DNA from 3 places in the Mesorhizobium sp. M7A.F.Ca.ET.027.02.1.1 genome. Region 3 is predicted to be linked to each of the others. Evidence: predicted binding sites of a transcription regulator. Region 3 holds the regulator's gene; each other region holds the start of a gene.
The links. The regulator LexA, encoded in region 3, represses DNA repair genes until DNA is damaged. The targets are predictions, from matches to a motif close to TGTTCNNNNTGTGTTCNG.
Positions count from the first base shown of each region.

Region 1: EN749_RS27295 (DNA recombination protein RmuC) is a predicted target of LexA. The motif match lies at 3,335-3,352, and genes of this name have one in related genera.
Region 2: EN749_RS04075 (single-stranded DNA-binding protein) is a predicted target of LexA. The motif match lies at 10,065-10,082, and genes of this name have one in related genera.

Region 1 is NZ_RZOL01000336.1:2,057-6,671, reverse strand. Features, by position in the region: partial or broken gene EN749_RS27315 (transglutaminase family protein) at 1-451, shown strand, start outside; partial or broken gene EN749_RS27310 (cation diffusion facilitator family transporter) at 579-1,543, shown strand; gene EN749_RS27300 (GFA family protein) at 1,606-2,010, shown strand; gene EN749_RS27295 (DNA recombination protein RmuC) at 2,031-3,302, opposite strand; gene def (peptide deformylase) at 3,406-3,936, shown strand; gene EN749_RS27285 (hypothetical protein) at 3,940-4,206, opposite strand; gene EN749_RS27280 (plasmid stabilization protein) at 4,359-4,615, shown strand, end outside.
Region 2 is NZ_RZOL01000018.1:20,784-35,242, reverse strand. Features, by position in the region: gene urtD (urea ABC transporter ATP-binding protein UrtD) at 1-629, shown strand, start outside; gene urtE (urea ABC transporter ATP-binding subunit UrtE) at 699-1,394, shown strand; gene EN749_RS04120 (hypothetical protein) at 1,666-1,842, shown strand; gene EN749_RS04115 (GGDEF domain-containing protein) at 1,892-3,043, opposite strand; gene EN749_RS04110 (DUF72 domain-containing protein) at 3,159-3,980, opposite strand; gene EN749_RS04105 (GNAT family N-acetyltransferase) at 4,004-4,474, opposite strand; gene uvrA (excinuclease ABC subunit UvrA) at 4,504-7,425, opposite strand; gene EN749_RS04095 (hypothetical protein) at 8,135-8,431, opposite strand; gene EN749_RS04090 (ATP-dependent Clp protease proteolytic subunit) at 8,524-9,129, opposite strand; gene EN749_RS04085 (SRPBCC domain-containing protein) at 9,154-9,645, opposite strand; gene EN749_RS04080 (metalloregulator ArsR/SmtB family transcription factor) at 9,642-9,956, opposite strand; gene EN749_RS04075 (single-stranded DNA-binding protein) at 10,184-10,705, shown strand; gene EN749_RS04070 (OsmC family protein) at 10,823-11,248, shown strand; gene EN749_RS04065 (MarC family protein) at 11,308-11,937, opposite strand; gene EN749_RS04060 (hypothetical protein) at 12,093-12,623, opposite strand; gene EN749_RS04055 (AraC family transcriptional regulator) at 12,709-13,551, shown strand; gene gyrA (DNA gyrase subunit A) at 13,754-14,459, shown strand, end outside.
Region 3 is NZ_RZOL01000165.1:1,551-12,975, forward strand. Features, by position in the region: gene moaC (cyclic pyranopterin monophosphate synthase MoaC) at 1-469, shown strand, start outside; gene glp (gephyrin-like molybdotransferase Glp) at 469-1,674, shown strand; gene EN749_RS18745 (alpha/beta hydrolase) at 1,724-2,554, opposite strand; gene EN749_RS18750 (AMP-binding protein) at 2,865-4,490, shown strand; gene kynA (tryptophan 2,3-dioxygenase) at 4,487-5,323, shown strand; gene kynU (kynureninase) at 5,395-6,642, shown strand; gene lexA (transcriptional repressor LexA) at 7,052-7,792, shown strand; gene EN749_RS18770 (ComEC/Rec2 family competence protein) at 7,786-10,248, opposite strand; partial or broken gene gltX (glutamate--tRNA ligase) at 10,351-11,425, shown strand, end outside.

The sequences.
Region 1 (4,615 bases), on a different contig from region 3:
GTGGCGGCTGTTCGGCAACACGCCGCTGGGCATTCCGCGCGTGCAGGCGGTCTGCGACTTCGTCCACAACCACATCGTCTTCAACTACGGCAATGCTCGGCCGACACGCACCGCCGCGGAAGCGTATCGCGAACAGAGCGGCGTGTGCCGAGACTACGCGCATCTCGCGGTCACCTTCTGCCGGGCGCTCAACATCCCAACGCGCTATTGCACCGGCTACATCAGCGACATCGGTATGCCGAAACCATGGGCGAGCATGGATTTCTGCGCCTGGATGGAAGTCTATCTCGGCGGCCGCTGGCATGTCTTCGACCCGCGCAACAATGCACCGCGCATCGGCCGCATCCTGATCGCCTCCGGCCGCGACGCCGCCGACGTGCCGCTGACCCATATATTCGGCCCGGGAACGCTTGCCGGCTTCAAGGTGTGGACCAGCGAGATCGTCGAGTAGTCGCCGTTTTCCATAGGCCGATCTCTCATGACCGCTGGCTTGGACGACCCGACATTCGCGCGGTGTGATGCCTGTGGAGCTTTAGCGGCCTGGCCGCTAGACTGCGCCTTGAATGGGAACAAATGCCATGGCCGGGCACGGCGGCTCAAAAAAGGTGATCTACGCGGCGCTCGCCGGCAATTTCGCCATCGCGCTGACCAAGTTCGCCGCCGCCGCCTTCACCGGCAGTTCGGCGATGCTGTCGGAGGGCGTGCATTCGCTGGTCGATACCGGCAATGGCGGCCTGCTGCTCTACGGCATGCACCGCGCCGCCCGCCCGGCCGACCGGACGCATCCGCTCGGTCACGGCCGCGAACTCTACTTCTGGAGCTTCATCGTCGCGCTCCTCGTCTTCGCGCTGGGCGCCGGCGTGTCGTTCTACGAAGGCGTGACCCATATGATGGCGCCGGAGCCGGTCGCCAACGCCGAGGTGACCTACATCGTGCTCGGCCTTTCCTTCCTGTTCGAAGGCAGTTCGTGGTGGGTAGCGCTGAAGGAGTTCCGCCAGCAGAAGGCAAGCAGGGTTGGCTGCGGGCGGTGCAGTCGAGCAAGGACCCGAGCGTCTACACCGTGCTGTTCGAGGACAGTGCAGCGCTTCTCGGCCTGATCGTCGCGTTCGCCGGCATCCTGGCGGCGGAAGTTCTGGAAATGCCAGAACTCGACGGCGCCGCCTCGATCGGCATTGGGCTGATCCTGGGCGCGACGGCGATCTTCCTGGCCCGCGAAAGCAAGGGCCTGCTGATCGGCGAGCCGGCATCGCCCGAGGTGCAGATGAAGGTGCTGGCGATCGCCCAGCAGGATCAGGCGGTGCAGCGGGCGAACGGCGTCCTGACCGTCCATATGGGGCCGGCAGAGATTGTCGCCGGCCTGAGCATCGAGTTCGAGGACCATTTGACGGCGCCCGAGATCGAAGCTTGCGTCGAGCGCCTGGAGGCGCAGCTGAAGAAGGAGATGCCGGAGATCACACGGCTGTTCGTCAAGCCACAGACGGCAGGCACCTGGGAGAAGCGGCGCAAGCTGATCGACACCGCATCCGATCCGGCTCTGGACTAGCGCCGCGCCATTGCCTGGCTGCCTTGACCCGCTAGGATTAAAGGGAGTTTGGAGGAGCGAAGATGAAAATCGACGGCGGCTGCCATTGTGGCGCCATCACCTACGAGGCGGAGGTCGACCCGGAGAACACCGGAATCTGCCACTGCACCGATTGCCAACAACTGACCGGAACGGCTTTTCGCGTGACCGTGGGCGCGCCGGAAGGCCACTACCGGATCACCAAGGGTGCGCCAAAGGTCTATATCAAGACAGGATCGAGCGGCGACAAGCGCGCGCAGGGCTTTTGCGGCGAGTGCGGCTCGCATCTCTACGCGACATCGGTTGGCGACGGGCCGAAGGTTTATGGCATCCGGGTCGGCACGGCGCGACAACGTGAACAGTTAGTCCCGAGACGGCAAAGCTGGCACCGCTCGGCGCTGCCCTGGTTGCCGGAATTCCCGGGTATGACGACCAAGGAAGAGCAGTAGCGCCGGTCCGGCGCCGCGCCTCAATCGTCGCCTTCGACGACCCTCAGCCTGAGCTGCCCGGTTTTCGAATCGGCAACGCGCGCGCCAGTATCGACCTTCGCGGCGGGAGCCCGTGACGCTGCGTCCGCGGCGGCATCGCCGTCGGGCTGCGCGCCGAATTCCAGTGCCTCGATCTTCTGGCCGCGCTTGGTGACCTTCGACGTCGAAACCAGGATGTCGTCGATGTCCTTGGCCGACTGACCGAAATGCACCTGCAGCTTGCGCACCCGCTCGTCGACGCGCGCGACATCCTCCATCAGCCGGATGACTTCGCCCTGAATCAGGTGCGCCTGTTCGCGCATGCGGGCATCCTTGAGGATCGCCTGGATGACCTGGATCGACAGCATCAGCAGCGACGGCGAGACGATGACGATGCGGGCACGGTGCGCCTTGTGGACGATCGCCTCGAAATTCTCGTGGATCTCGGCGAACACCGATTCCGACGGCACGAACATGAAGGCGGTGTCCTGCGTCTCGCCCTGGATCAGGTATTTTTCCGAGATATCGCGGACATGGATCTCGATGTCGCGGCGGAAGGCCTGCGAGGCGGCCTTCTGCAGGTCGGCGCCGTCGGCGGCGCGGATGGCATTCCAGGCTTCGAGCGGAAACTTGGCGTCGATGGCCAGCGACGGTGCGCCGTTCGGCATCTTCACTAGGCAGTCAGGACGGCTGCCGTTCGACAGCGTCGCCTGGAATTCATAGGCGCCGTGCGGCAGGCCGTCGGCGACGATCGCCTCCATGCGCGACTGGCCGAAGGCGCCGCGCGTCTGCTTATTGGAGAGGATCGCCTGCAGCTGCACCACCTGGCCGGCGAGCGACTGGATGTTGCCCTGCGCGACATCGATGATGGCCAGCCGCTCCTGCAATTTGGCCAGACTCTCATGCGTGGATTTGGTCTGCTCGGTCATGGTCTGGCCGAGCCGGCCGGTCATGGCGTCGAGGCGCTGGCCGATCGATTGCGTCAGCTCCGCCTGCCGTGCGCCGAACACTTCGGCGATGGCGCCCATACGACCCTGCATTTCGGCCTGGCTTTGCAGAATGCCGGCCATCCGCACTTCCGCATCGCGGGCATGATCGGCGGCTTCCGCAGCCGCGACGGCGCGCGCCTTCGCCGACCGCCACAGCGCAATGACCAGCGCCACGAACAGGGCCAGAAACAGCAAAGCGCCGAAGGCCAGCGCATGGCCGAGCGTGACGGTTGTGGCGCCAAGCCGGGCGACAGGTTCGGAAAGGATGGTGCTCAAATCATTCATGTGGACAGCATAAACGATTCGCGCTGCCGGCACAGATCAAAACGTGAACGAGCCTCCAGCCTACCGGTTGACGCTTTTCTCTGGAGGTCTTAGGTGGAACGCCATGTCGATCAAGCCGCTCATCATCCTTCCCGACCCCATCCTGCGCCAGGTTTCCAAGCCCGTGGAGCGTGTCGACGCGTCTTTGCGCAGATTAGCCGACGACATGCTGGCGACCATGTATGACGCGCCGGGTATCGGGCTGGCGGCGATCCAGATCGGCGAACCGCTGCGCTTACTGGTGATCGATCTGGCCAAGGAAGACGAGACGCCGGCGCCGCATGTCTTCATCAATCCGGAAATCCTGGAGAGCGCAGATGCGCGCTCCGTCTACGAGGAAGGCTGCCTGTCGATCCCGGATTATTACGCCGAGGTCGAACGCCCGGCCGCTGTGCGGGTCAAGTATCTCGACCGCGACGGCAAATTGCAGGATATGGAGGCCGAAGGCCTGATGGCGACCTGCCTGCAGCATGAGATCGACCACCTCAATGGCGTCCTGTTCATCGACCACATCTCGAAGCTGAAGCGCGACATGGTGGTGAAGAAATTCAAGAAGCTCGCCAGGGACAAGGCGCCGGGCAAGCTGGCGGGATAGGGATCATTCGAGCACGCCACGCAAAACCCAATCCCTGCCAAGCTCGAACGCTTTTGCACCGATCTCTAATGCAAGCGCGCGAGATTCTGGCGAGATGATCAGCACCAGAGAGACAACCACGGCTAACACCATCATTAGCAGGGTGTTATAAATGGCGAAATTGCTCTCTCTTCGCCTCGACAATTCGCCTTTCTCGTATCGTTCTTCGACCGATTTGTATTCAGCTATTGGCTTCCTGCGTTTCCCCAAGGGATTTTGAGCGCGCTGCATATGAAGCTCCCAGGACAGATCCGCGAAGCATACGCCTGAACAGTTGGTGTAGACTTAATGGACCGTTTTGAGTGGCTGGGTGAAGGGGCGGAACTCTTGTTGATCAATGACTCCGGGGGTGATATCAGAGATATCAAATCTTGGAGGCATCCATGGGCGATATGTTGATCAGAGATATTCCCGAACCCTTGAAGCGCGAAATTGAACACGCGGCGCGCAAGGGCGGCCAAAGTCTGTCGGGCAAGGCGATCGATCTCTTGCGTAAAGGCATGGTCGCGGAGAAAGAAGCCAAACCGGAGCCGGGACTTTCCGCGTGGGATGCCATTCGTTCGGCGTTCGCTGCTGAAAATGCAATAGGCGATGAATTTTCCGAGATAATGGACCAAATCGAAGCGGACGGAAAACGCGA
Region 2 (14,459 bases), on a different contig from region 3:
GCCCCAACGGCGCCGGCAAGACGACGATGATGGACATCGTCACCGGCAAGACGCGGCCCGACGAAGGCGACGTGTTCTTCGACGGCCAGGTCGATCTGACCAAGCATGACGAGGCCGAAATCGCCATGATGGGCATCGGCCGCAAGTTTCAGAAGCCGACCGTGTTCGAAAGCCACACGATCGAGGAAAACCTGATGTTGGCGCTGAAGGGACCGCGCTCGATCTTCCCGGCGCTGTTCCATCGCCGCTCGACCGCCGAGACGCGGCAGATCGATGACATCCTCGGCATCATCCGGCTTGGCGACAAGCGTGACGAACTGGCGGCCAATCTGAGCCATGGACAAAAGCAGTGGCTCGAGATCGGCATGCTCCTGGCACAGGACCCGAAACTGCTTCTGGTCGACGAACCGGTCGCCGGCATGACCGATGCCGAGACCGAGGAAACCGCTCGTCTGCTCAAGGACATCGCCCGCGACCATTCGGTCATCGTCGTCGAGCATGACATGCATTTCGTGCGCGAGCTCGGCGTCAAGGTCACCTGCCTGCATGAGGGCTCGGTGCTCTCGGAAGGCACACTCGATTTCGTGTCGGCCGACGAGCGTGTCGTCGAAGTCTATCTGGGGAGATGAGCATGGTCTGGCGGGTGCAGTTCCATCATTTCGATCTGTCGTTTCTGCGGTTCTGGAAAAGGCGCTGACATGCTCGAAGTTTCCAATGCCACGCTGCACTACGGCGCCGCCCAGGCACTGCGCGGCGTGTCGCTGAAGGCGGGCGCCGGCAAGATCACCTGCGTGCTCGGCCGCAACGGCGTCGGCAAGACCAGTTTGATGAGATCGATCGTCGGCCACCACCGGCTGACGAGCGGAAGCGTTGCCTTCGAGGGGAAGGCGCTCGACCGGAGCGCGGCGTATGACCGCGCCCGGTCGGGCATCGCATTCGTACCGCAGGGCAGGGAGGTCTTTCCGCTGCTCACCGTGCGGGAGAACCTGGAATCAGGCTTTGCGCCGCTGAAACGGGCCGACCGCAACATTCCGGCGCATGTCTTCGAATTGTTCCCGGTGCTGAAGCAGATGCTCGGCCGCCGCGGCGGTGATCTTTCCGGGGGCCAGCAGCAGCAGCTCGCCATCGGACGGGCGCTGGTGATGCGGCCGAAACTGCTGGTGCTCGACGAGCCGACCGAGGGCATCCAGCCGTCGATCATCAAGGACATCGGCCGCGCCATCCGCTACCTGCGTGACCAGGCCGGCATCGCCGTGCTTCTGGTCGAACAATATCTCGATTTCTGTCGCGAGTTGGCCGACGAAGTCAACATCATGGACCGTGGCGTGATCGTCCATACCGGTCCGGCGGAAGATCTGGACCGTGCTGATGTCAGGAAGTTCCTGACGGTCTAGAATCGCCAACGCACTTCAGTTGACGATCCGAAGTCCTTGGCAAGTCCAGTATTTCTCCGGCCCTGCACCAGCGTCTCTGGTGCATCGGCAACTGCGTGCTAGTCTTTTCCTAGGCTTTTGTGAGTCGGCCGCTTCCGTACCAGTCTGGTTTATCGCAGATCGAGGAGCACGGCCAATGCCGGGCAAGTTTCACGCAAGCAAGGCTGCCTAGCTTCCCTCCTGCGATCTCTGTCGTTCAAACGCGTTTGGGCACACAGGCTAAGGGACAGCCATGGAACGTTACGTCGAGGATTACCAGAAGCGGCGGCTTATCGAACGTGTCGATATCATCGCTGCCATCAACATCTTGAGATCACAGGGCTGCGATTACGACGATCTGATCGAGGAGATCACCAAGGTCTTCTATGTCGATCTCGATACCTTCAATGAGATTGTCATGGCGGCCTAGGAGCTGCATTCGTCTCGCCACGATCAGAGGCCGGTGTTGACACACGCGATCAGCCTGCGCGCTTGAACGGAGAAGCGGTGACGCGGTTGCGGCCGGCGCGCTTGGCGTCATAGAGCGCCTTGTCGGCGGCATTGAGCACCTTGTCGAAGCCGAGGCCTTCCTTGGTGCCGAAAGCAAATCCGGCACTGACCGTGCATATCAGCGAGCCTGTCTCGGTTTCGATGTGGTGCGCGGCGAAAGCTGCCCGGATGGCCTCGGCGGTGGCCTCCACCGTTTCGGGCAAGGTCCGCTTCAGCACCAGCGCGAATTCCTCGCCGCCCATGCGCGCGGCGACATCACCCGGGCGAAGATTGCTGGCGAGTTCCCGTGCAAATACCTTCAGCACCTCATCGCCGGCGGCGTGGCCGAATTCGTCGTTGATGGCCTTGAAGTTGTCGAGGTCGAAGACGACCACCGCCGTGAAGGCACCGACCGGCGCATCGCCGTGCAGGTCGAATAGGGCGCGGCGGTTGAGCAGGCCGGTCAGCGGGTCGGTCAGGGCATTGTGGCGGTGATGCCGGGCCAGACGCCCTTGGTTCAGGGCCAGGGAAAGCGCTCCGATGCCGGTCATGCTGGCGATAACGATGATGAGGCTCAGTTCCTCGGCCCAGTTGCTTGGCGCATGTCCAAGGACCAGCTTTCCCTCCCAGGCCAAAACCATGGCGCAGAGAGCAAAGGATGCGGCCGTGGCCGAATAGAGCGCGGTGATACCGGTTGTCAGGGCAGGGGCTTCGTCGCGGCCTTTCCAGTATTCGACCGCCGTTGCGAACAGAAGCAAGGCGGCGAAGGCATTTTCGAACATGAAGCCCAGCCCGTCATAGCCTAGAGCCATGGGAGGCAATGTCACGGCCAGCGAAATGGCGCTGCCAAACGCCGTTCGCGGCACTGGCGAGCCGCCGGTTCTGAACTGGTAGGCCGCGCCCAGCATTGTCGAGAAACCGAGCAGGAGGAAAGCCAGCGTGGCGATGCCCAGCAGGCGCCCGGGCATATCGATATAGGCGTCATAGAAAAAAATATCGCCGACCACGAACACCAGGCTGACCGCCCATGTCAGCAGGAACTTTTCCGAGCGAGCGGTCAGCCACATGCCAAACAAGGTCAGGCTCAGGCAGGCAGCGGAAAAACCGACAGCCAGCAGAAGTGAAGTGTAGTCGAGCGACATGCCCCTCGTCCTTGCCTGCGGCGGCCCAGATTTGCGACTGGTTCAGCTGGATTCATGCAGCAAGGAGGTATCGATAAGGTTACGACGATGGCGAAGATGCCATGATTCCGCAGCGTCAGGGCACCGGCAGACCCTGGTCAACCCGCTTCATCAGTGCCATGGCGCCGAACGGCGCTCGCACCTTGCCCTCCGTGATGAAGTAGACGAACACGTCGCGCGGCTTGACCGGCGCATCGGTGGCGGGGTCGGCGCGCCGCAGGTCGGCGGGCTGCTTGCCTTGCGCCCAGATCTTTACCCGCGCGGCCCATTCATCGAGGCCTTTCGGCGTGTAGCAGTCGGGATTGTCATCGCTACCGGTCTGCAGCCGGGCGTAGACGAAATCGCCGGTGACGTCGGCGATATCAGGATATTTGGCATGGTCGGCGTAGACGATCGCGGCCTTGTATTTTCGGGCAAGTGCTGCGAATTCCGGCACGACAAAACTGTCGTTGCGGGCCTCGACCGCGTGGCGCAGCGCAACGCCGTCCTGCTTTTCCGGCAGCAGTTTCAAAAAGGCTTCGAAATCGTCCGGATCGAATTTCTTGGTCGGCGCGAACTGCCACAGGATCGGCCCGAGCTTTTCCCCGAGTGCGGCAACGCCCGAGCCGAGGAAGCGCGTCATCGATTCGCCGGCCTCGCCCAGCACGCGCCGGTTGGTGACGAAGCGGTTGCCCTTTAGCGAGTACACGAAACCGTCCGGCGCCTCGTTGGCCCATTTGACGAAGGTCGGTTCCTTGAAGCTGGAATAGTAAGTGCCGTTGACCTCGATGCTCGACACCTGGCGAGTGGCGTAGTTCAGCTGCTTGGCCTTGGAAAGCTTGTCGGGATAGAAGGACGTATCCCAGGGCTCGAAGGTCCAGCCGCCCATGCCGGCGCGGATTGTTCCCGATGTGCTCATCTCATCCTCCCAAGTTCAGAAAATCAGGCCGCTGTGCTCTCGTGGGCCGATTTTGCCATGTCGACCAGCACCCATCCCGGCCGGTAGGGATTGGGCCGGCGACCCGTTTCGTGGAAACCATAGGCCAGATAGAGCGCGATGTTCCGCTCCATCCTGGCGTTGGTGTAAAGCCGGACCTCGGGCAGGCCCCAGAGACGGGTCAGCTCATCCGCGTGTTTCAGCAGCGCAATGCCGAAGCCCTTGCCCTGAAAGTCAGGAGAGACCGCGACGGAAAAGATCATCGCGTGGTCGTCATGCCGTTCCAGCGTGATCAGCCCGGCAAGTCCGCCGCCACTTTCCAACCCCCACACCTCGCCGCCTTCAATGCGCGGCGCATAGTCCTCGGTGACTGGGATCGGCGGTGCGCCTAACAGTGCAGTGTAAGGCGCATAGGCCGCTTCCGTCAGCGAGACGACGGTTTGGAGATCACCGGCAAGCGCTCTTCTGATTTTCATTCAAAAGCTCCAGGCGCCAACCGGTCCGATCACTCCGCCGCTTCGCGCTTGCCTCCGGGGCGCCGCTCCAGCAGTTCCTTGAGGAACTGGCCGGTGTAGCTGCGCTTTTCGCGCACGATGGCTTCCGGCGTGCCGGAGGCAACCAGTTCGCCGCCGCCGTCGCCGCCTTCGGGGCCGAGGTCGAGCACCCAGTCGGCGGTCTTGATCACTTCGAGATTGTGCTCGATGACCACCACCGTGTTACCCTGGTCGACCAGTTCATGCAGCACTTCCAACAGCTTGGCGACGTCGTGGAAATGCAGGCCGGTGGTCGGCTCGTCGAGGATGTAGAGCGTCTTGCCGGTTGCCTTGCGCGACAGTTCCTTGGCGAGCTTAATGCGCTGCGCCTCGCCGCCGGACAGCGTCGTCGCCTGCTGGCCGATATGGATGTAGCCGAGGCCGACCTGCTTCAGCGTATCGAGCTTGTCGCGCACGCCGGGCACGGCGGCGAAGAAGTCGACGCCTTCCTCGACTGTCATGTCGAGCACGTCGGCGATCGACTTGCCCTTGAACACGACGTCGAGCGTCTCTCTGTTATAGCGTTTGCCGTGGCAGACGTCGCAGGTGACGTAGACGTCGGGCAAGAAGTGCATCTCGATCTTGATGACGCCGTCGCCCTGGCAGGCCTCGCAACGGCCGCCCTTGACGTTGAACGAAAAACGTCCGGGCTGATAGCCGCGCGCCTTGGCTTCCGGCAGGCCCGCGAACCAATCGCGGATCGGTGTGAAAGCGCCTGTATAGGTGGCGGGATTCGAACGCGGGGTCCTGCCAATGGGCGACTGGTCGATGTCGATGACCTTGTCGAGGAATTCGAGGCCCTCGATGCGGTCGTGGTCGGCCGGGTGCTCGCGCGAGCCCATGATGCGGCGCGAGGCAGCCTTGAACAGGGTTTCGATCAGGAAGGTCGACTTGCCGCCGCCCGACACGCCGGTGACGGCGGTGAAGGTGCCGAGCGGGATTTCGGCGGTGACGTTCTTCAGATTGTTGCCGCGCGCGCCGACGATCTTCAGGCGGCGGTTCTTCTTCGCTTCACGCCGCACGCCGGGCGTCGCCACTTCGAGCGCGCCGGACAGATATTTGCCGGTGATCGAATTGGGATTGGCCATTACCTGCTGCGGCGTGCCCTGGGCGATGATCTCGCCGCCATGGATGCCGGCGGCCGGACCCATGTCGACGACATAGTCGGCATGCAGGATGGCGTCCTCGTCATGCTCGACGACGATCACCGTGTTGCCGATATCGCGCAGGTGCTTCAGCGTATCGAGGAGGCGGGCATTGTCGCGCTGATGCAGGCCGATCGACGGTTCGTCCAGCACATAGAGCACGCCGGTGAGACCGGAGCCGATCTGCGATGCCAGCCGGATGCGCTGGCTCTCGCCGCCCGACAGCGTGCCGGAATTGCGCGACAGCGTCAGATAGTCGAGCCCGACATCGTTGAGGAAGCGCAGCCGCTCGCGGATTTCCTTCAAGACGCGCACCGCGATCTCGTTCTGCTTGTCGTTGAGCGACGCCGGCAGGTCAGTGAACCACTGGTCGGCCTTGCGAATGGAAAGCTCGGTGACTTCGCCGATGTGCCTGCCGGCGATTTTCACCGCCAGCGACTCGGGCTTCAGCCGATAACCCTTGCAGGCCGGGCAGGGCGTGGCCGACATGAAGCGCTCGATCTCTTCACGCATCCAGGCGGATTCGGTCTCTTTCCAGCGCCGCTCGAGATTGGGAATGACGCCTTCAAAGGTCTTGGTGGTCTTGTAGGAGCGCAGGCCGTCATCATACTGGAAGGTGATTTCGCGCTCACCCGTGCCGTGCAGGATAGCTTCCTTGGCCTCTTCGGACAAATCCTTGAACTTGTCGCCAAGCTTGAAGCCATAGGCCTTGCCCAGCGCTTCCAGCGTTTGAGCGTAATAGGGGGAAGTCGATTTCGCCCACGGGCTGACGGCGCCGTCCCGCAGCGAGATGTTCTCGTCCGGAACGATCAGATTGCCGTCGATGGCACGCTGGCTGCCGAGACCGTCGCAGGTCGGGCAGGCGCCGAACGGGTTGTTGAACGAGAACAGCCGCGGTTCGATTTCCGGAATGGTGAAGCCGGAGACCGGGCAAGCGAACTTTTCCGAGAACAGGATGCGCTCATGCGTCTCGTTCTTCGACTTGTTGACCGAATCCTCGCCGGTCTGGCTGGCATCGAGCGGCTTGTCGGCGAATTCGGCGACCGCCAGCCCATCGGCCAGCTTCAGCGCCGTTTCGATGGAATCGGCGAGCCGCGTCGCCAGATCGCCGCGCACGACGATGCGGTCGACGACGACGTCGAGGTCATGCTTGTACTTCTTGTCCAGCGCCGGCACGTCGGCGATCTCATAGAAGACGCCGTCGACCTTGACGCGTTGAAAGCCCTTCTTCTGCAGCTCCAAGAGTTCCTTGCGGTACTCGCCTTTGCGGCCGCGCACCATCGGCGCCAGGATGAACAGGCGCGTGCCTTCCTCGATCGCCAGCACGCGGTCGACCATCTGCGAAACCGTCTGGCTCTCGATCGGCAGGCCGGTGGCTGGCGAATAGGGGATGCCGACGCGCGCAAAAAGCAGCCGCATATAGTCGTAGATCTCGGTGACGGTGCCGACCGTTGAACGCGGGTTCTTCGAGGTGGTCTTCTGCTCGATGGAAATGGCGGGCGACAGGCCGTCGATCTGGTCGACGTCAGGCTTCTGCATCATCTCAAGGAATTGCCGCGCGTAGGCCGACAGGCTTTCGACGTAGCGGCGCTGGCCCTCGGCATAGATCGTGTCGAAGGCAAGCGATGACTTGCCGGATCCCGACAGGCCGGTCATGACAATCAGGCTGTCACGCGGCAAGTCGAGATCGACATTCTTCAGATTGTGTTCGCGCGCCCCGCGAATGGAAAGATATTTATGGTCGGCCATAGCCGGTCGCCGCCTCAGAATCTGGAATTTCCTGGAATGGCGGGTTTTCCCGGCCATCCCCTATGTAGGTAGTTTTGCCGCCACGTCGAGATACGCCACAATTCCCGACGAGAGCGTTTAAGCGTCTTTCGCGTGAACGGGCAAGCGGAAAGAACAAAGGCCGAACACGCTCCTGACAAAGCTGTGCAAAAACTGACTTGCACGTAACCTCCCGGCGATCACATTTTTCGGTAACCGGCTATTGATGGTTGACGCCACCAGCTGACGGGAGCAGTCTCCAGCAGTCAACGAAGACGGCCGTCTTTCGATGGCCTCGCCGCCCAAAGGCGGCCTGCGAGACGCCGCAGGCATTTGCGATTTGTGCTTCGAATTGACAACAATCGCAACGGACAGAGGAGCGGAGCTATGACGCCACCGGATCGTCCCCTAGGGTTCCAGTTGTCACTGGAGCCTAGGCAGGCATAAGTGCCAGGGTTCAGCGTTTTCGCCAGCCGGCAAACCGTGACCTGCCGTCTCTCGTAAAAATCAGAGACTGCTAGTCGGATCGTCGGCTGAATGCCGCGGTGCATCCGAAATCAAACGCCGGCAGTACACTCCCGGCAAAATTGGATTTGAGATCCAAAAAGGCCCCGTCCGTTTGCCCAAGGCACGGCGGGGCCGTTTTTATTTGGGACTGTCTTGTGGGCGACAGGCGCAGCGCGACGCGCTGTCAGTGGCGCGGCGGCCCGATCGAGCCGGCGCCGACATCGACAGTGATGCTGCCGGAAATCCTGACATCGGTATCGCCGATCTTGAATGTACCGTTCTCGCCGGCTGGCAGCGCATCGTCCGGCTCGGGAGCCGGCTTGGCGATGCGGTAGTCGCCGGTTACGCCGGGAAGGGCGCTTTTTTGCGTCGACGACGAACTGTCGTCGGCAAGTGCCGCGCCGCTGATGAGGGCCGCAATGGCGAGCGCTGCAACGGCGATGACGCGGTGCAATGATCTGGACTGATGAGTGTCGGTCATCCCAGGACTATAGTGGCGCGCCGCCGATGGAACCAGACCGGCATCGTCAAATCTTCGACAACCTGCCGGACGGTCTCCGATCCGGCCCTGGCTTACGCCGCTTTCTTTCGCGTGTCGAAAACGTGGTCGACGATGCCCCAGGCCTGGGCCTCGCGGGCGGTCATGAAGTGGTCGCGGTCGAGCGTGCGTTCCACCTCTTCATAGCTGCGGCCGCAATGCTGCGCGTAAAGTTCGGCCATGTGCCGTTTCGTCCGGCCGATGCGCTCTGCATGGCGCTGGATGTCGGATGCCTGGCCCTGGAACCCACCCAGCGGCTGATGCAGCAGGATAGTGGCATTCGGCAGGGAAATCCGGCGCCCCGGTGTGCCTGCCATCAGCAGGAACGAGCCCATCGAGGCGGCAAAGCCCATGCATACGGTGGACACCGGGCAGCTGATATATTGCATCGTATCGTAGATGGCGAAGCCGCTGGTCACCACGCCGCCCGGCGAGTTGATGTAGAGCGAGATCTCCTTGTCGGGATTGTCCGATTCCAGCGACAAAAGCTGCGCGCAGACCAGCGCCGAGATGTCGTCGTTGATCTCGCCGTTGATGAAGATGATGCGCTCGCGCAGCAGCCGCGAAAAGATGTCGAAGGCACGTTCGCCGCGGCTCGATTGCTCGATGACCATCGGCACCAGACTGGCAACACCGCTCATTGTCTCTCTCCGTCCGTTTTGTTTTCAGGCCGCGCGAAGCAGGAGGCGAGGCGTGTTTGCGGCGATTGGCTTAGATGACCTGTTCGCACCGAGCGAAACCCGGCAGCCGGCGCCTGCCATGGCGACGGCAGGCATGGTCTTGCGGGCTAAGCCGTCATGGACGATGCGCAGATGCGTGCCGCCGGAAACGGTTCGGGCAAGTGTGAAGGTGACGGTACTGTCGAGCGGCCCCTGCCTGGCGGCGTCGCCCGGCTGCTCCCGCCAGGAATAGCGCAGCACCTTCCCGGGTTCGGCGTCGAGGATTTCGCATTCGATCGGCGTGTCCGGTCCGGCGAAGGCAAAACGGTTGCCGATCTCGGGGCTGATGTCGTTCGGCATCATCCAGGCGGCCAGCAATTCCGGTATGGTCAGGGCCCGCCAGACCTTTTCCGGCGGCTCGGCAAGCTCGTACTCGAACTCAAGCGCATCCGCGGCGTCGCCTTGGCCGTCGTTGGCCGCTAATCCCGCCTTCTTCATTGATCCATGTCCTTCAAAACCGCCTTCAGCCTTTCGATGCGCTCCGGCCAGAATGTCCGGTAGCGTTCGATCCAGGAGAGCAAGGGGGCGAGCCCCTGCGGATCGGCGCGGTAATAGGCGTTGCGGCCGGCTCGCCGCTCGACCACCAGCCCGGCGCCACGCAGCACCGCCAGATGCTGCGACACCGCGGGCTGCGACACCGTCATCCCGGTGCGCAATTCCGACACGCTCATCTCGCCGGCGGCCAGCCGCTCAAAGACGGCGCGGCGCGTCGGGTCGGCCAGTGCGCGAAAAATCTCTGCTTCGATCATGCCAAAAGCATAAGTGCATACTTATCGATTTGGCAAGCGATGTTTTCGGGCCCATATGATCGGCTTCGGCGTTGCTGCCATTCCTTGACAATAAGCAGCGATGCGGATAAGAACGAAAAGGGAACAAAAAACCTTGTGGGTAAAGGCAGCCATGGCAAGCGGCGATCGCCCGCAGCCTGTAAGGTGCTGCGACAAAAATTTGTTTCGGATGAGCGCGGAGAAATATCATGGCGGGTAGCGTCAACAAGGTCATTCTGGTCGGCAATCTCGGCGCGGATCCCGAAATCCGTCGCCTGAATTCGGGTGAGCCGGTCGTCAACATCCGCATCGCCACATCGGAAAGCTGGCGCGACAAGAATTCCGGCGAACGCAAGGAAAAAACCGAGTGGCACAACGTCGTCATCTTCAATGAGGGCATCGCCAAGGTGGCGGAGCAGTATCTGAAGAAGGGCATGAAGGTCTATGTCGAGGGCCAGTTGCAGACGCGCAAATGGCAGGACCAGACCGGTGCCGACAAGTACACGACGGAAGTCGTGCTGCAGAAATTCCGCGGGGAGCTGCAGATGCTCGACGCACGCGGACAGGGCGAGGGCGGTCAGGTCGGCGGCTATACCGGTGGCGGCAGCAGCCGTGGTTCCGATTTCGGCCAGTCCAGCCCGAGCGAAGGCTTCAATCGCGGTGGCGGCGGTGCCAAGAGCGGCGGCGGCGGTGGTTCGTCGCGCGAATTGGATGACGAAATCCCGTTCTGATCGCAACAGTTATGTCGGACACAGTGCCCCGAGAGTCGTTCATGGACTTTCGGGGTTTTGCATCGTGATTGAGGCTGACCGGGCCGATCAACGAAATACGGTGAGAGGACGAGTTGGGTGAAAGCACGGGTAAAGTGGGTCGAGGAGCGCACCTTCGTCGGGGAATCCGGCAGCGGTCACAAGGTCGTGCTCGGAACAGCGCACGGACCGGAAGGCAGGACGCCGGGTCCAAGCCCGATGGAGTTGGTGCTGATCGGCACCGGTGGCTGTTCGGCCTATGATGTCGTGCATATCCTCGAAAAGGGCCGCGAGGCGGTCGAGGACTGCGTGGTCGAGCTTGATGCCGAGCGGGCCGAAACCGAGCCAAGAGTGTTCACCCGCATCCACATGCATTTCGTCGTCAAGGGCAGGGCACTCTCCAGCGTCAAGGTGAAACGCGCGATCGACCTTTCGATCGAAAAATATTGCTCGGCCTCCGCGATGCTGGCCAAGACCGCCACGATTACCCACGATTTCGAGGTCATCGATACGGTGGCGAAGTAGGCAGTAGGCAGTAGGCAGTAGGCAGTAGGCAGTAGGCAGTAGGCAGTAGGGACTGTCGTTCAGCCCGCTATCAGCGCCTTGATACCGTCGGCGACGAATTGCACAGCCAGTGCCGCCAGGATGACGCCAAGCAGACGGGTCAGGATCGAGCGGCCGGTCTGGCCGAGGATGCGGTCTATGCGTTCCGACAGCACGAACACCAGATAGGTGATGGCGAGGCAGACGAAGATGATGCCGACCAGCGCCGCCTGCGCGGCAAAGCCTTGAAACGAGCCGGAAAGCAGCACAGTTGCCGAAATGGCACCAGGGCCCGCGATCAGTGGGATCGCCAGCGGGAAGGCGGCGATGTTGTGGATCATGTCCTTGGTGATGGCGACGTCGCCGATCTTCTCCTTGCGGTCCTGCCGGCGCTCGAACACCATCTCGAAGGCGATGAAGAACAGCAGGAAACCGCCGGCGACGCGGAAGGCCGGCAACGTTATGCCGAACACCGACAGGATCGAGGCCCCGGCAACCGCAAACAGCGCCATCACCAGGAAACCGATGATCGAGGCGCGCACCGAAACCTGCTGGCGCTCCTCGCGGTTCATGCCGCGCGTCACGGCGAGGAACAGCGGCGCCAGGCCGGGCGGGTCGATGGTCACGAGAATGGTGACGAAAGCGTTGAACAGGCTGTCGAAACTCGGCATCTCTGACCCTCCCGCCGGGCTGTGCCCGTGCCAGAATATTGGTAGAGCAAAGCCCGTTCGGTGGGAACCGTTCGTGAGAAAGTGGTTGATGCGGGACAGAGGGCAGCGCGAAGGATCGCGACGCTTTTATTCTGGGCTGCTGCAATCCTTGTAGATCAAACCGCTCGCCGCGCCAGGAACTCGACTTCCAGCCGCCATGTCGCGCCATTGTCTTGCGAGCGTTCGCCCAGCCAGCGGAAGGAGTTTTCGGTGATGCGTGAAAAGCTCCAGCGTACCGAGCTGCCGGTGTCGTCGGCGCCCACTTGCACGATCGTGTCACCCTCGGCGCGGCCGAGCTGGCGGCTGAAATACTGGTTGCGCGGGTCGCTCCAGAAGATGTGCCAGGCATCCGCGCCGGGATCATAGACGCGCAGCGTCGTGCCGTAAAAAGTCCATGTGCCCAAGGATGGCGATGGACCGGCGTCCCGCGCGGGCAGGATCCACACGTCCTGGATCGCCCGGCCTTCCAGCACCCAGCCGAAATGCACCTCGCCACGCCCTGTCAGCACAGTGCCGTCCTCGAGGTGGCGCGAGGCCTCAAACGTCCAGGCGCCGACGAAGCGGCCGTAAAGGCTCAGTTTTTCGGCAAGCCCTTCGATCGGTCCGGAGCTATGCAGGGCTTCGGCAAACGAGGATTGATCGAACATGGCTACGGTCTCTTCTTGTCAGGAGACCGTTAGGAGTAGGCGGTGACGGGGTTCTGAGCTTGGGAAAAATTGCTATATTTCGACTATGACGACGACCACGCATAGTCTCGCATTCGGAGCCGGTTGGCACGTGACGGACGTCATTTGCACGGCCGGCGCCAGCGACCGGCCGTTCGAGGAAGCGCATCAGGATTTCTGCGTCGCTGCGGTCACCAGCGGCACGTTTCGCTACCGCGCCCAACAAGGCACGGCGATGCTGGCGCCCGGCGCGCTCCTGCTCGGCAATCCCGGCACATGTTACGAATGCGGGCACGAGCATGGCAGCGGCGACCGTTGCCTCTCGTTCCATTTCGATCCGGCCTACATGGAACGAATCGCAGCTGGAGTGCCGGGCACCAGGAAGCTGGCTTTCAAGGCGGCGCGCCTGCCGCCTTTGCCGGTACTGGCGCCACTCCTGGCCGAGGCGGAGACCGCGCGCGAGATGGCCGACATCGACGCCTTCGAGGAACTTTCCCTGCGCTTGGCCGGTGCTGCCGTGGCTACAGCCTCTGGCGCTACGCATGTCGGGCGCGCGCCGAGCCGCCGCGATCAGAAACGGGTGGCCGAGGCAGTGCGGCGGATCGAACTGGACGCCGATGGGCCGGTCTCGCTTTCAGCACTTGCCGATGAGACGGCGACCAGTCCGTATCACTTCCTGCGCATCTTCCGGCAGGTGGCGGGCATGACGCCCTACCAATTCCTGCTCAGGACGCGATTGCACAGGGCGGCGGTGCGGCTACGCCTGTCGAACGATGCGGTCTCGGCGATCGCCTTCGAGGCAGGCTTCAACGATCTGTCGACCTTCAATCGTCGTTTTCGGCGGATCATCGGGGAGACGCCGGGCCAGTATCGCAGCCGCCGTGGCGCATGGGCCGTTTCTGCTTCGTGAATCGGCCCCGTGCCCGCCAAGGCAGACACGCAGGCTTTTGCGTCAGGGCGGCGAAAACTGCCTTGGCCATATCGTCGCAATCAGCGGTATCCATTTGAAATTACCACCGAAAATGACACTGGAAAAGTGCCGTGAAGGTTGGAGTTTCGGGCTTGCTTCCTATATAAGCACCAAGTGATTCCTGATTAGATTGTGATCCGATTTGACCGACCAGAAGACACCGCGCGGCGCCGACGGCGGCCCCACCGGCATCGAGCCGATATCCATCGTCGAGGAGATGCAGCGCTCCTATCTCGATTACGCTATGAGCGTGATCGTCAGCCGTGCGCTGCCGGACGTGCGCGACGGCCTGAAGCCGGTGCATCGCCGCATTCTCTTCGCCGCCCATGAGAGCGGCTACCACTGGAACCGCAAATATGTGAAGTCGGCGCGTCCGGTCGCCGACGTGATGGGTAAATACCATCCGCATGGCGACGCCTCCATCTATGACGCCTTGGTGCGCATGGCACAGGACTGGTCGCTGCGCGTTCCGTTGATCGACGGGCAGGGCAATTTCGGCTCCATCGACGGCGATCCGCCTGCGGCGATGCGCTACACGGAAGCGCGGCTGACCAAGGTCGCGCACGAGCTTTTGGAGGATATCGACAAGGATACCGTCGATTTCCAGGACACTTACGACGCGTCGGGCAGCGAACCGAAGGTTCTGCCGGCACGGTTTCCCAACCTTTTGGTCAACGGCTCGGGCGGCATCGCCGTCGGCATGGCGACCAACATTCCACCGCATAATCTCAGCGAAATCTGCAACGGCGCCATCGCCCTCATCGACAATCCGGCGATCGACCTGCCGGCGTTGATGGAGATCATTCCGGGACCGGATTTCCCCACCGGCGGCATCGTGCTTGGCCGTT
Region 3 (11,425 bases):
TACCCATCTCGGCGCGCAGGGCGAGGCCAACATGGTCGACGTCGGCGACAAGGACGAAACAACGCGCACGGCGATCGCCGAAGGCTTTGTCGCGATGCAGCCCGAGACGCTGAAGATGATCCTCGCCGGCAACGCCAAGAAGGGCGATGTGCTCGGCACCGCGCGCATCGCCGGCATCATGGCGGCGAAGAAGACGCATGAACTGATCCCGCTCTGCCACCCGCTGCTTTTGACCAAGGTTTCCGTCGACATCGAGCCCGACCATGCTTTGCCCGGCCTGAAGGTCACCGCACTGGCGCGCGTCACCGGCAAGACGGGTGTCGAGATGGAAGCGCTGACCGCCGCTTCGGTCGCCTGCCTGACCATCTACGACATGGCCAAAGCAGTAGACCGCGCCATGGTCATCACCGGCATCCGCCTGGTCGAAAAGACCGGTGGCAAGTCGGGTGACTACAAGGCGAGCGCCTGATGGCGCTGGTTCCTATCGCGGAGGCGCTTGAACGCCTGCTTGATGGCGCGGCGCCTCTAGCCGGCGAAAGCGTTCCCCTGTTCGAGGCTGTGGATCGTGTTCTGGCGGAACCGGTCGTGGCACTTCGCACCCAGCCGCCTTTCAATGCTTCCGCCATGGACGGCTATGCAGCGCGCGCCGCCGACGTCACGTCGGTCCCATCCAGGCTGTCGGTGATCGGCATGGCGCCGGCTGGGCGTGGCTTCGACGGCACGGTCGGCCAGACGCAGGCCGTGCGCATCTTCACCGGCGCGCCGCTGCCCGAAGGCGCCGACACCATCGTCATCCAGGAGAATGTCCGCGATCTCGGCGGCGGCGAAATCGAAGTGACCGAGCCAACGGCGCAATGGCGCAATATCCGCCGCATCGGGCTCGATTTTTCAACAGGCGACATGCTGCTGGAAAAAGGCCGCTTGCTCGACCCGGCGGCACTGTCGCTGGCAGCATCGGCCAACCATCCTCGGGTCAGCGTGGTGAAACGGCCGCTGGTCGCCATTATCGCCACCGGCGACGAATTGCTGCCGCCGGGCAGCGATCTCGGCCCGGACCAGATCATTTCATCGAATGCCTATGGCGTCGCCGCCACCGCACACTCGGTCGGCGCCCGCGCGCTCGATCTCGGCATTGCCGCCGATCGCAAGGATGCTATCGCCGAACTGGTGCAAAAAGCGGTCGCGGCCGGTGCGGATGTCATTGTGACGCTTGGTGGCGCCTCGGTCGGCGATCACGACCTGATCCACGACGTGCTGACCGGCGAAGGCATGACGCTCGGCTTCTGGAAGATCGCCATGCGTCCTGGCAAGCCGCTGATGTTCGGCCGCCTCGGCGATATCAGGTGCATCGGCCTGCCCGGCAATCCGGTGGCAAGCCTGGTCTGCTCGCAATTGTTCCTGAAGCCGCTGCTGGCGCGGCTCGGCGGCCGCAATCATCGCCAGGACATTCGTCCGGCGCGGTTGGGTGCCGCCATGCCGGCCAATGATCTGCGCCAGGACTACGTCCGAGCCGTGGTCAGGGAAGATGACGGCGTGCTGGTGGCGACGCCGTTCGGTATCCAGGATTCCTCGATGCTGAGAATGCTGGCCGACGCCAACGGGCTGATCGTGCGGGCGCCGTTTGCCCCCGCAGCAGCTGCTGGCGAGGCCTGCAGCGTACTGATGCTGCGCTGAAGCAGAACAAGACAAACCATTAATAAAAAAATGGAAAATGATCTCGGTGCTAGCCCGATATCAAGGCGCGGCTCAGTGGGTGGGCCGGATCGGCAAGGCCGTCGACAATGCTGAAATGATGCCGGTCGGGCTCGACCACGGTGCTGGTTGCAGCACCGAGGCCCGTCCAGATGTTGGCAAGCAAGGCGTTCTGACGCAGGAACTCGGCGCGCTCGCCACCACCGGCCCAACAGGTGATGCGGACACCATCCATGGGCCGCAACAGTGCCGGGCTTTCCGCCAACGCCTCGGCCTCGTCGATGGCCAGAATCGCGTTCATCTCGGTGCGCATGATCGGACGCAGATCGTGGACACCCGAAATCGAAACGACATGGCGCACGCGCCGCGCCACATCGTCCGCCAGAGGCGTGGTTGTCGTCACCATCCGGCTGGCAAGATGGCCGCCGGCCGAATGTCCGGTCAGCATCAGCGGCCCGTCGACCATTGCCGCCGCCTTGCCGATCGCCACGCCGATCTCCTGGACGATGCCGGCGATGCGTAAGTCCGGGCACAGCGTGTAGGACGGCATCGCCACGGCAAAGCCGCTGCTGACCGCACCATTGGCGAGATGCGACCAGAAACTCTTGTCGAACGCCTTCCAGTAACCGCCATGGATGAACACCACCAACCCTTTGGGCGTGGCGCTGGGGAGGAAGAGATCGAGCCGATTGCGTCGCCCATCGCCATAGGTGATGTCGAGCCGTGCCCGGCCCTGCGCCGAGAGTGCGTCACGAAACGCTTGCGCAGGCTCCACCCACGCGGCCGGCCATCGGTCGCTGCCGGCGATATTCGCACCGTTGGCATAGGCATCATCCCAATCGACGATGTGACGTTCGAACATCTGCGCCCTTCCCCAAAAACGGCATCGCTGTTCCGCTAGCAATGGCCACCGCCACGCCATGCGTCAATGCTCTAGGGCAAAAACATTTTAGGCTTGAAACAAATTTCGACTGGTGCGATCCTGCCCGCACGAACAGCCGACAATGGGAGGTCTGCTGTGCTGCCCGAAGCCTGCAAATGGTCACCCCGTTCGGGTGGCGTCGAGCAAGGCGCGACTTGCGGCACGAAGCCTCCTCAAAAAAAGCAGGACCTTCAGATCACTGGTCAGGCGCCTCGCGCACTGGCCGTCCAGCAGACAGGAGAGCGGCGACATGCTTGGGCCTTCAGCGCATATCGACACGTTCACGCGCGATCACCTGCCGCCGCCGGAGCAATGGCCTGAAATCCTGCTCGACGGCTTCGACTATCCCGAACGCCTCAACGCCGGTGTCGAACTGACCGACAGGCTGGTCGAGAAAGGCCTGGGCGACCACACCGCGCTGATCGGCAATGGCCGCCGCCGCACCTACAAGGAACTGTCCGACTGGACGAACAGGCTGGCCCACGCGCTGGTCGAGAATTATGGGGTCGAGCCGGGCAACCGGGTGCTGATCCGTTCGGCCAACAACCCCGCAATGGTCGCCTGCTGGCTGGCCGCCACCAAGGTTGGCGCCGTGGTCGTCAACACCATGCCGATGCTGCGCGCCGGCGAACTCGCCAAGATCGTCGACAAAGCGGAAATCACCGTCGCGCTCTGCGACACCAGGCTGATGGACGAGATGACCGCCTGCGCCAAGGACAGCGCATTCCTCAAGCAGGTCATCGGTTTCGACGGCACCGCCAACCATGATGCTGAACTCGATCGTGCCGCTCTCGACAAGCCGGTGACGTTCACCGCAGTCGACACCGGCCGCGACGATGTTGCCCTGCTCGGCTTCACCTCGGGCACAACAGGCGTTCCGAAGGCGACGATGCATTTTCACCGCGACCTGCTGATCATCGCCGACGCCTACGCCCGCGAAATCCTGGAGGTGACGCCGGACGACATCTTCGTCGGCTCGCCGCCGCTGGCCTTCACCTTCGGCCTTGGCGGACTCGCCATCTTCCCGCTGCGCTTCGGTGCGGCGGCGACGCTGCTGGAGCAGGCGACGCCACCCAACATGATCCACATCATCGAGACCTACAAAGCGACGATCTCTTTCACCGCGCCGACTGCCTACCGCGCCATGCTGAAGGCCATGGATGAAGGAGCGGACCTGTCATCGCTGCGCGTCGCCGTTTCGGCCGGCGAAACCTTGCCTGCTCCCGTTTTCGAAGAGTGGACACAAAAGACCGGAAAGCCGATCCTCGACGGCATCGGAGCCACCGAGATGCTGCACATCTTCATCTCCAACCGTTTTGACGACATGAAGCCCGCGTCGACCGGAAAGCCGGTGGGCGGCTACGAGGCGCGCGTCGTCGATGACGAGATGCGCGAGGTGCCACGCGGCGCGACCGGCAGGCTTGCGGTGCGCGGACCGACCGGCTGCCGCTACATGGCCGATGACAGGCAGAAGGAATACGTGCGCGACGGCTGGAACCTCACCGGCGATACCTTCACGCAGGACGAGGAAGGCTTCTTCCATTTCGCCGCACGCTCCGACGACATGATCGTCAGCGCCGGCTACAACATCGCCGGTCCCGAGGTCGAGGCGGCGCTGCTGGCGCACCCGGACGTCGCCGAATGCGCTGTCATTGGCGCCGAGGACGCCGAGCGCGGCCAGATCGTCGAGGCGCATGTCGTGCTGGTGCAGGGCGTCGCGCCCGACGCCCTCACCACCAAGCGCCTGCAGGACCATGTCAAGGCAATGATCGCGCCCTATAAATATCCGCGATCGGTAAAATTCATCGCCGCCCTGCCCAAGACCCAGACCGGCAAGATCCAGCGCTTCCGGCTGCGCACGGAGAAAATCGATTGAGCGAGCCATACGATCCGGCGTCCGAAGGCGCCCAGATGTCGTTCAAGGAGCGCATGTCCTACAGCGACTACCTGCACCTGGAGAAAGTGCTGGAGGCCCAAACGCCGCTGTCATCGGCGCATGACGAGATGCTGTTCATCATCCAGCATCAGACCTCCGAACTCTGGATGAAGCTCGCTCTGCACGAGATCGGCGCCGCGATCCGTTCCATCCGCGCCGACCGGCTCGAGCCGAGCTTCAAGATGCTGTCGCGCGTTGCGCGGATCTTCGAGCAGCTGAACAATGCCTGGGATGTGCTGCGGACGATGACGCCGAGCGAATACACCGAGTTCCGCGACGCGCTCGGCCAGTCCTCGGGTTTCCAGTCCTGGCAGTATCGCGCCATCGAGTTCATGGCCGGCAACCGCAACCTGGCCATGCTCGGGCCGCACAAGCACCGGCCCGACCTGAGCGGAAAGCTGGAAGCGATCCTGACCGAACCATCGCTCTACGACGAAGCGCTGCTGCTGCTTGCGCGCAACGGATTCGACATCGGTGCCGATGCCAAGCGCACGGGCTGGCGTGAGACGCGAACCGAGAATGAAGAGGTGCTGGTCGCCTGGCAAACCATTTACCGCGATCCGCAGCGCTACTGGATGTTCTACGAACTGGCAGAGAAGCTGGTCGACTTCGAGGATTATTTCCGCCGCTGGCGCTTCAACCACGTCACCACGGTTGAGCGCATTATCGGTCTGAAACGCGGCACCGGCGGCACGTCGGGTGCTTCGTATCTGAAGAAGATGCTCGAGGTGGTGCTGTTCCCGGAACTGTGGACGGTCCGCACCCGGCTCTGACATCGTCGAAATGAAAACAGCGACGCGCGGCGGCGGAACACCCTTCGCGAACAACCGGGGACTGACTGACCATGAGTGGATTTCCTGATCTCGCCGCAGTCGAAGCGATGGATGCCACAGATCCGCTGCGGGCCATGCGCGACCGTTTCATTCTGCCGGAGGGGGTGATCTATCTCGACGGCAATTCACTGGGGGCAGCGTCTCATGCCGTTTTCGGCGAGCTGCAGCAGGCGGCAACCCAGGAATGGGCCCAGGACCTCATCCGAGCCTGGAATACGGCCGGATGGTTCGAGATGCCGATCGAACTCGGCGATCAACTCGGACGCCTGATTGGAGCCGCGGCCGGCCAGACCGTCGTCTGCGACACGACGTCGACCAACATCTACAAGGTGCTGCATGCGGCGCTGGAGATGCGGCCGGGCCGGTCGGTCATCGTCGCCGAGGGTGACAGTTTCCCCACCGACCTGTACATCGCCGAAGGGGTGGCCTCGACACGGGACGGCGTCCTGCTGCGCCTCGCGGGCGTCGACGCGCCCACCATCGAAGAGCTGATCGACGAAAACGTCGCGGTGGTGCTGGTCAACCACGTCAACTACAAATCGGGTGAACTGCGCGACATGGCGGCGCTGACGCGCAAGGCTCATGCGGCCGGAGCGCTGATCGTCTGGGATCTATGCCACACCGCCGGCGCCCTGCCCGTCGAGCTCGATCAGGCAAATGCCGATTTCGCCATCGGCTGCACTTACAAGTACCTCAACGGCGGTCCGGGCGCACCGGCCTTCATCTATGCCGCGCAGCGCCATCACGGCGATATCAGCCAGCCGCTCAGCGGCTGGTGGGGCCATGCGCGGCCCTTTGCCTTCGAACGGGGGTATGTTGCCGGCACCGGTATCCGCCGCTTTCTGTGCGGCACCCAGCCGGTCCTGTCGATGCGGGCGCTCAAAGGCGCGCTTGTCATCTGGAACGACGTCGACATGGCGGCATTGCGAAAAAAGAGCGTCGCGCTGACGGAACTGTTCATCCAGCTCGTCGAAGCAAAGTGCGGCGCCTATGGCCTCACGCTGGAGACCACCCGCGACGCGACCAGGCGCGGCAGCCAGGTGTCGTTCCTTCACGATCACGGCTATCAAATCATGCGGGCGCTGATCGAGCGCGGCGTCATCGGTGATTTTCGCGCGCCATCGACCATCCGTTTCGGCTTCACGCCGCTCTATGTCGGCTACAAGGATGTGTGGCTGGCGGTTGAGGTGCTGGCGGATATTCTGCGCACGGGCGCATGGAAGGACCAGCGTTTCGCCGTCAAGGAAGCCGTTACCTGACGCAACGATCTCCGCGATTTGCCGTCGCCGCCCTCACTGCCCGGCGGATGACGGAGGGCTGAATTCCAGCCACAAATGCCAACAGACGTTGGCGTTTTGGCTCCGTTTCGTTCACGGCAAACGAACGTCCCGAAGATTGATAGCGTCCCTTGTGGAGGTCGATCGGCAGATGATGCCAAGCCTTGGGTCGAGGATGAGCCACAGGTCATTAACCATAATGATTTCAATGTGAGCAGGCGCATTGCCGTGGTTGGCGCCTGTCGATCGCGACCCGCTGGCAAGCCCAAATAATTTCAGCAGCCTTAACAAATTCATTAAACTTTAAACGGTTGCAGAACACAACTGGAACAGATAGTGTTTGTTCTGGGTTTGTTTTTCGATTCTGGTTTCAGGTAATCTGGGGGCCGCCATGCTGACACGCAAGCAACATGAACTGCTGATGTTCATCCATGAACGCCTGAAGGAGAGCGGCATTCCGCCATCCTTCGACGAGATGAAGGAGGCGCTCGACCTTGCCTCCAAATCCGGGATTCATCGGCTGATCACCGCACTTGAGGAGCGCGGCTTTATTCGCCGGTTGCCCAACCGGGCACGCGCGCTGGAAGTGCTGCGATTGCCGGACTCGATCGCGCCCGGCCTCAACGCGGCAAAGAAGTTTTCGCCAAGCGTCATCCAGGGCAGTCTCGGTCAGGGTGGTGCCCTTGGCCGGCAGATCAAGCCGGCGCCTTCGCGGATGCCCTCGCCCGGCAATGATGACGATGCGGTCTCCGCCGTGTCGATCCCGGTCATGGGCCGTATCGCCGCCGGTGTGCCGATCGATGCCATCCAGCATCAGACGCATTCGATCTCGGTGCCGCCGGACATGATCATGGGCGGTGCCCACTATGCGCTGGAGGTCAAGGGCGACTCGATGATCGAGGCCGGTATCTTCGACGGCGACACCGTCATCATCCGCAATGCCGACACGGCGAACCCCGGCGAGATCATCGTGGCGCTGGTCGATGAAGAGGAAGCGACGCTGAAGCGGTTCCGCCGCAAGGGCGCTTCGATTGCTCTCGAAGCCGCCAATCCAGCCTATGAAACCCGTATTTTCGGGCCGGACAGGGTCAAGGTGCAAGGCAAGCTCGTTGGCCTGATCCGCCGCTACTGAGGCGGCTGCGTTTCAGCCACTGGCTTCTCGGGTCTCTTGAAGGGTGGCAGCCCCCTCGCCTCGCGCGAGAATTTGCGTTGCGCATGCCAGGGCCGGTATGGGCTGTCCACGGCGAAGCTGATCGTCGCCGGCGTGGTCGCCGATTGGCGATCGAAGAAGATCGCGGCACTGCCTTTGCGAGCCAGTTGCCGCTTGGTGATGACGAGAACCAGCGGGTTGTGACAGGCGTCATACGCGGTGGCGTCATTGATGACGATCAGCTCGGCGAAACCGCAGGCTTTCCAGGTGTCCTTGCGGTCCTCGACATAGGCAATGATCGCACCGGACGTGTGCCTGGCCACGCAGACGCCTGAGGTGCAATAGAACGGCGATCCCGGCGGTAGCTCAACGGCATCCGCGACGTCGAATTGCCCGTCGCCCTTGTCGAACACCTCCGGCACGACGATGGTTTCGGATATTAGTGCGCGTTTCCAGTTGTCGACGGTGAATTCGTTCGGCCGAGCGCGGCTGACGGCGAGTTCGCCACCGCCGATCGGCAAGGCAACCAGTCGGGCGTCCTCCGAGATCAGCACATCCGGCGTGCGCGTATCCGAGACGGTCAGCAAGCCTGCCAGCGCGCATGGCAGAGCAGCGAGCCGCAGCCAAGTTGTCGCCATTGTCGCGATGACCAGGGCAATTGTCACCAGCAGGACAGATTGCTGCGAAATCAGCCCAACCGCATCGACAGGCGAACGTTCGGAGATCCAACCCGATATGGCGATCATCACCGTCAGACCCTTGCCCATCAGGTAGAGGGCCGGCCAATCCAATCCGAAAGGCATCAGCAGCGCGCTTGCGACAGCCAGGAACATGACGACGGTGACGATCGGCATAACCGCCAGATTGGCGAACAGGCTGAGCGGCGACACACGCTGAAAATGCCAGATGGCAAACAGCGTCGTGGCGCTGCCGGCGATGATGGAGGTCATGGCAAGGCCGGTTGCCGCGAGCACGAACTTTCGCGTCAGGAAACCGGGCATGGATCGCTTTGGGGGCGGCGGTCTTGCTTTTCCCGCGCGGTGAACGGCCCAGCCGGCATAGGCGCCGACCAGAGCCGCGGTCGCGGCGAACGACATCTGAAAACTCGGGCCGACCACCTCATGCGGCGACACCACGATGACGGCGATCGCCGAGATCGCCAGATTGCGCATGGTGAGTGCTGCTCGATCGAACAGCACGGCAATCAGCATCACCGCCAGCATGATGAAGCTGCGCTCGGCGGCAACGACGACTCCAGAGATGATGAGATAGGCCGCGATCGAGAACAGTGCGGCGACGGCGGCATACTTCTTGACCGGGCGACGCGCGGAAAAGTCGGGAAACAACGCGAAGGCGCCGCGCAGCAAGCCCATGATGGTGCCTGCGACCAGCGCCATGTGCAGTCCCGAAATCGAGATGATGTGGTAGATGCCGGTACGTCGCATCGCCTCATTGATGTCATCGGGAATGCCGGCGCGCACGCCGACGATCAGCGCCGCGGCGATCTCGCCTTCGGCGCCGCCGACGCTCGCCCTGATATGGTCGGCGATGGCCTCGCGGGCATTTTCCACGCTAGAGGAAATTCGGGCCGGCAGCGACATGTCGCCACCATCGCTGACGACAAGCTTGGGGTTGCCGAGAAAGAACCCGCTGCCGCCGATGCCGGCAAAATAGCTGTCGAAGGAGAAATCATAGCTGTCCGGCCGCACCGGCCCGGTCGGCGGCAAAAGCTTGGCATATCCAGTGATGAGGGAGCCTGCGGTCACGTCAGCCGGGATCTTGCGTGCCGAAAGCCGCACCCGTTCCGGCGCATAGCGCAGTTTCGGTCTTGCGGTCGATGTCACGTCGATGGTCAGCCGGATACGGCCAGTTTCCATCCGGTCGAGCGAGACGACGCGGCCGGTCACCTGCGTCGAGATTTCCGAGCCCAACATTTGTGTGCCCGCACGCCACGTCTCGACCTTGGCAGCAAGCAGTCCTAGGGCGCACAAAAGCGCCGCCATGAAACACAGATGGGTCTTTGGCCATGAGCGCGAGACCAGCGCACAGATCCCCGTCAAGATGACAACCGCGACAGGTCTCGCAAAGTCGGGTTCAGCCGTCAGCGAAAAATAGCCGATCGCTCCGATCGCCAGGCAGACCGGCACCAGCAGGAAGGCCACGCCCCGGTCGAGTTCCAGGCTCGCCGCCGTGTTCACGCTGTGGCGCAGGCGAGGCAGTGATGTCAGGCTGATTTGCCGGCGCACGCGAACGATCCTGCCGGTTTCGGCAACAGGAACAGAGGCGGCGACATCCGCTTGCAAGGGCGCCTTGCCGGGATCCGGCACAAGGGGCGATGGCGGCGGTAATGGGGCTGGCCGAGGCGCAAACAGGGACCGTTCGCTGACGCCGATGGCAGCGTCCTCGCCCTGATCCGAGCCCCAGCCTCGTCCAGCCATCGGGTCTGCCCCTTGCGCCCTCGACACCCTATGCTACATGAACGCCGGGCGCGCGAAAGCCCGCGCAACCGCACCCCGCTTCAGATGGTTTCCGAGAGTTCCATGTCCGACAAGGTCGTCACCCGTTTTGCCCCTTCGCCCACCGGCTATCTGCACATAGGCGGCGCGCGCACGGCGCTGTTCAACTGGCTGTATGCGAAGCACACTGGCGGCACGATGCTGCTGCGCATCGAGGACACCGACCGCGAACGCTCCAATGAAGCCGCGACGGCTGCCATCCTCGACGGGCTTTCCTGGCTTGGCCTGAGCTGGGACGGCGAGCCGGTGTCGCAGTTCGAGCGTGCGCCGCGCCACCGCGAGGTGGCTGAGGAGCTCGTGCGCAAGGGCAAGGCGTATTATTGCTATGCCACGCCGGCCGAACTGGAGGCCATGCGCGAGGCTGCCAGAGCCAAGGGGCTGCCGCCCCGCTATGACGGCCGCTGGCGCGACCGCGACCCCTCTGAGGCGCCCGCAGGCGTCAAGGGCGCCATTCGTATCAAGGCGCCGACCGAAGGCGAGACCATCGTCCATGACCGTGTCCAGGGCGAGGTGCGCTTTCCCAACAAGGATCTCGATGACTTCATCATCCTGCGTTCTGACGGCAATCCCACTTACATGCATGCCGTCGTCGTCGATGATCATGATATGGGAGTCACCCATATCATTCGCGGCGACGATCATCTGACCAACGCCGCTCGCCAGACCGTGATCTACAACGCCATGGGCTGGAACGTGCCGTCCATGTCGCATATCCCGCTGATCCACGGCGCCGATGGCGCCAAGCTGTCGAAGCGGCACGGCGCGCTTGGCGTCGAGGCCTATCGCGCCATGGGCTACCTGCCGGAGGCGCTGCTCAACTACCTGGCGCGCCTCGGCTGGAGCCATGGCGACGACGAGATCATGTCGATCAAGGACATGATTTCCTGGTTCGATATCGGCGATGTCAACAAGGGTGCGGCGCGCTTCGACTTCGCCAAGCTGGAGGCGATCAACGGCGCGCATATGCGCCGCATGAGCGATGCCGAACTGTTCGACATCTTCATCACTACCCTGCCCTATCTCGAAGGCGGCCCGGCGATCGCCGCGCGCCTGAACGACAGCACCAAGGCGCAGTTGCTGGCAGCGCTTCCGGGCCTGA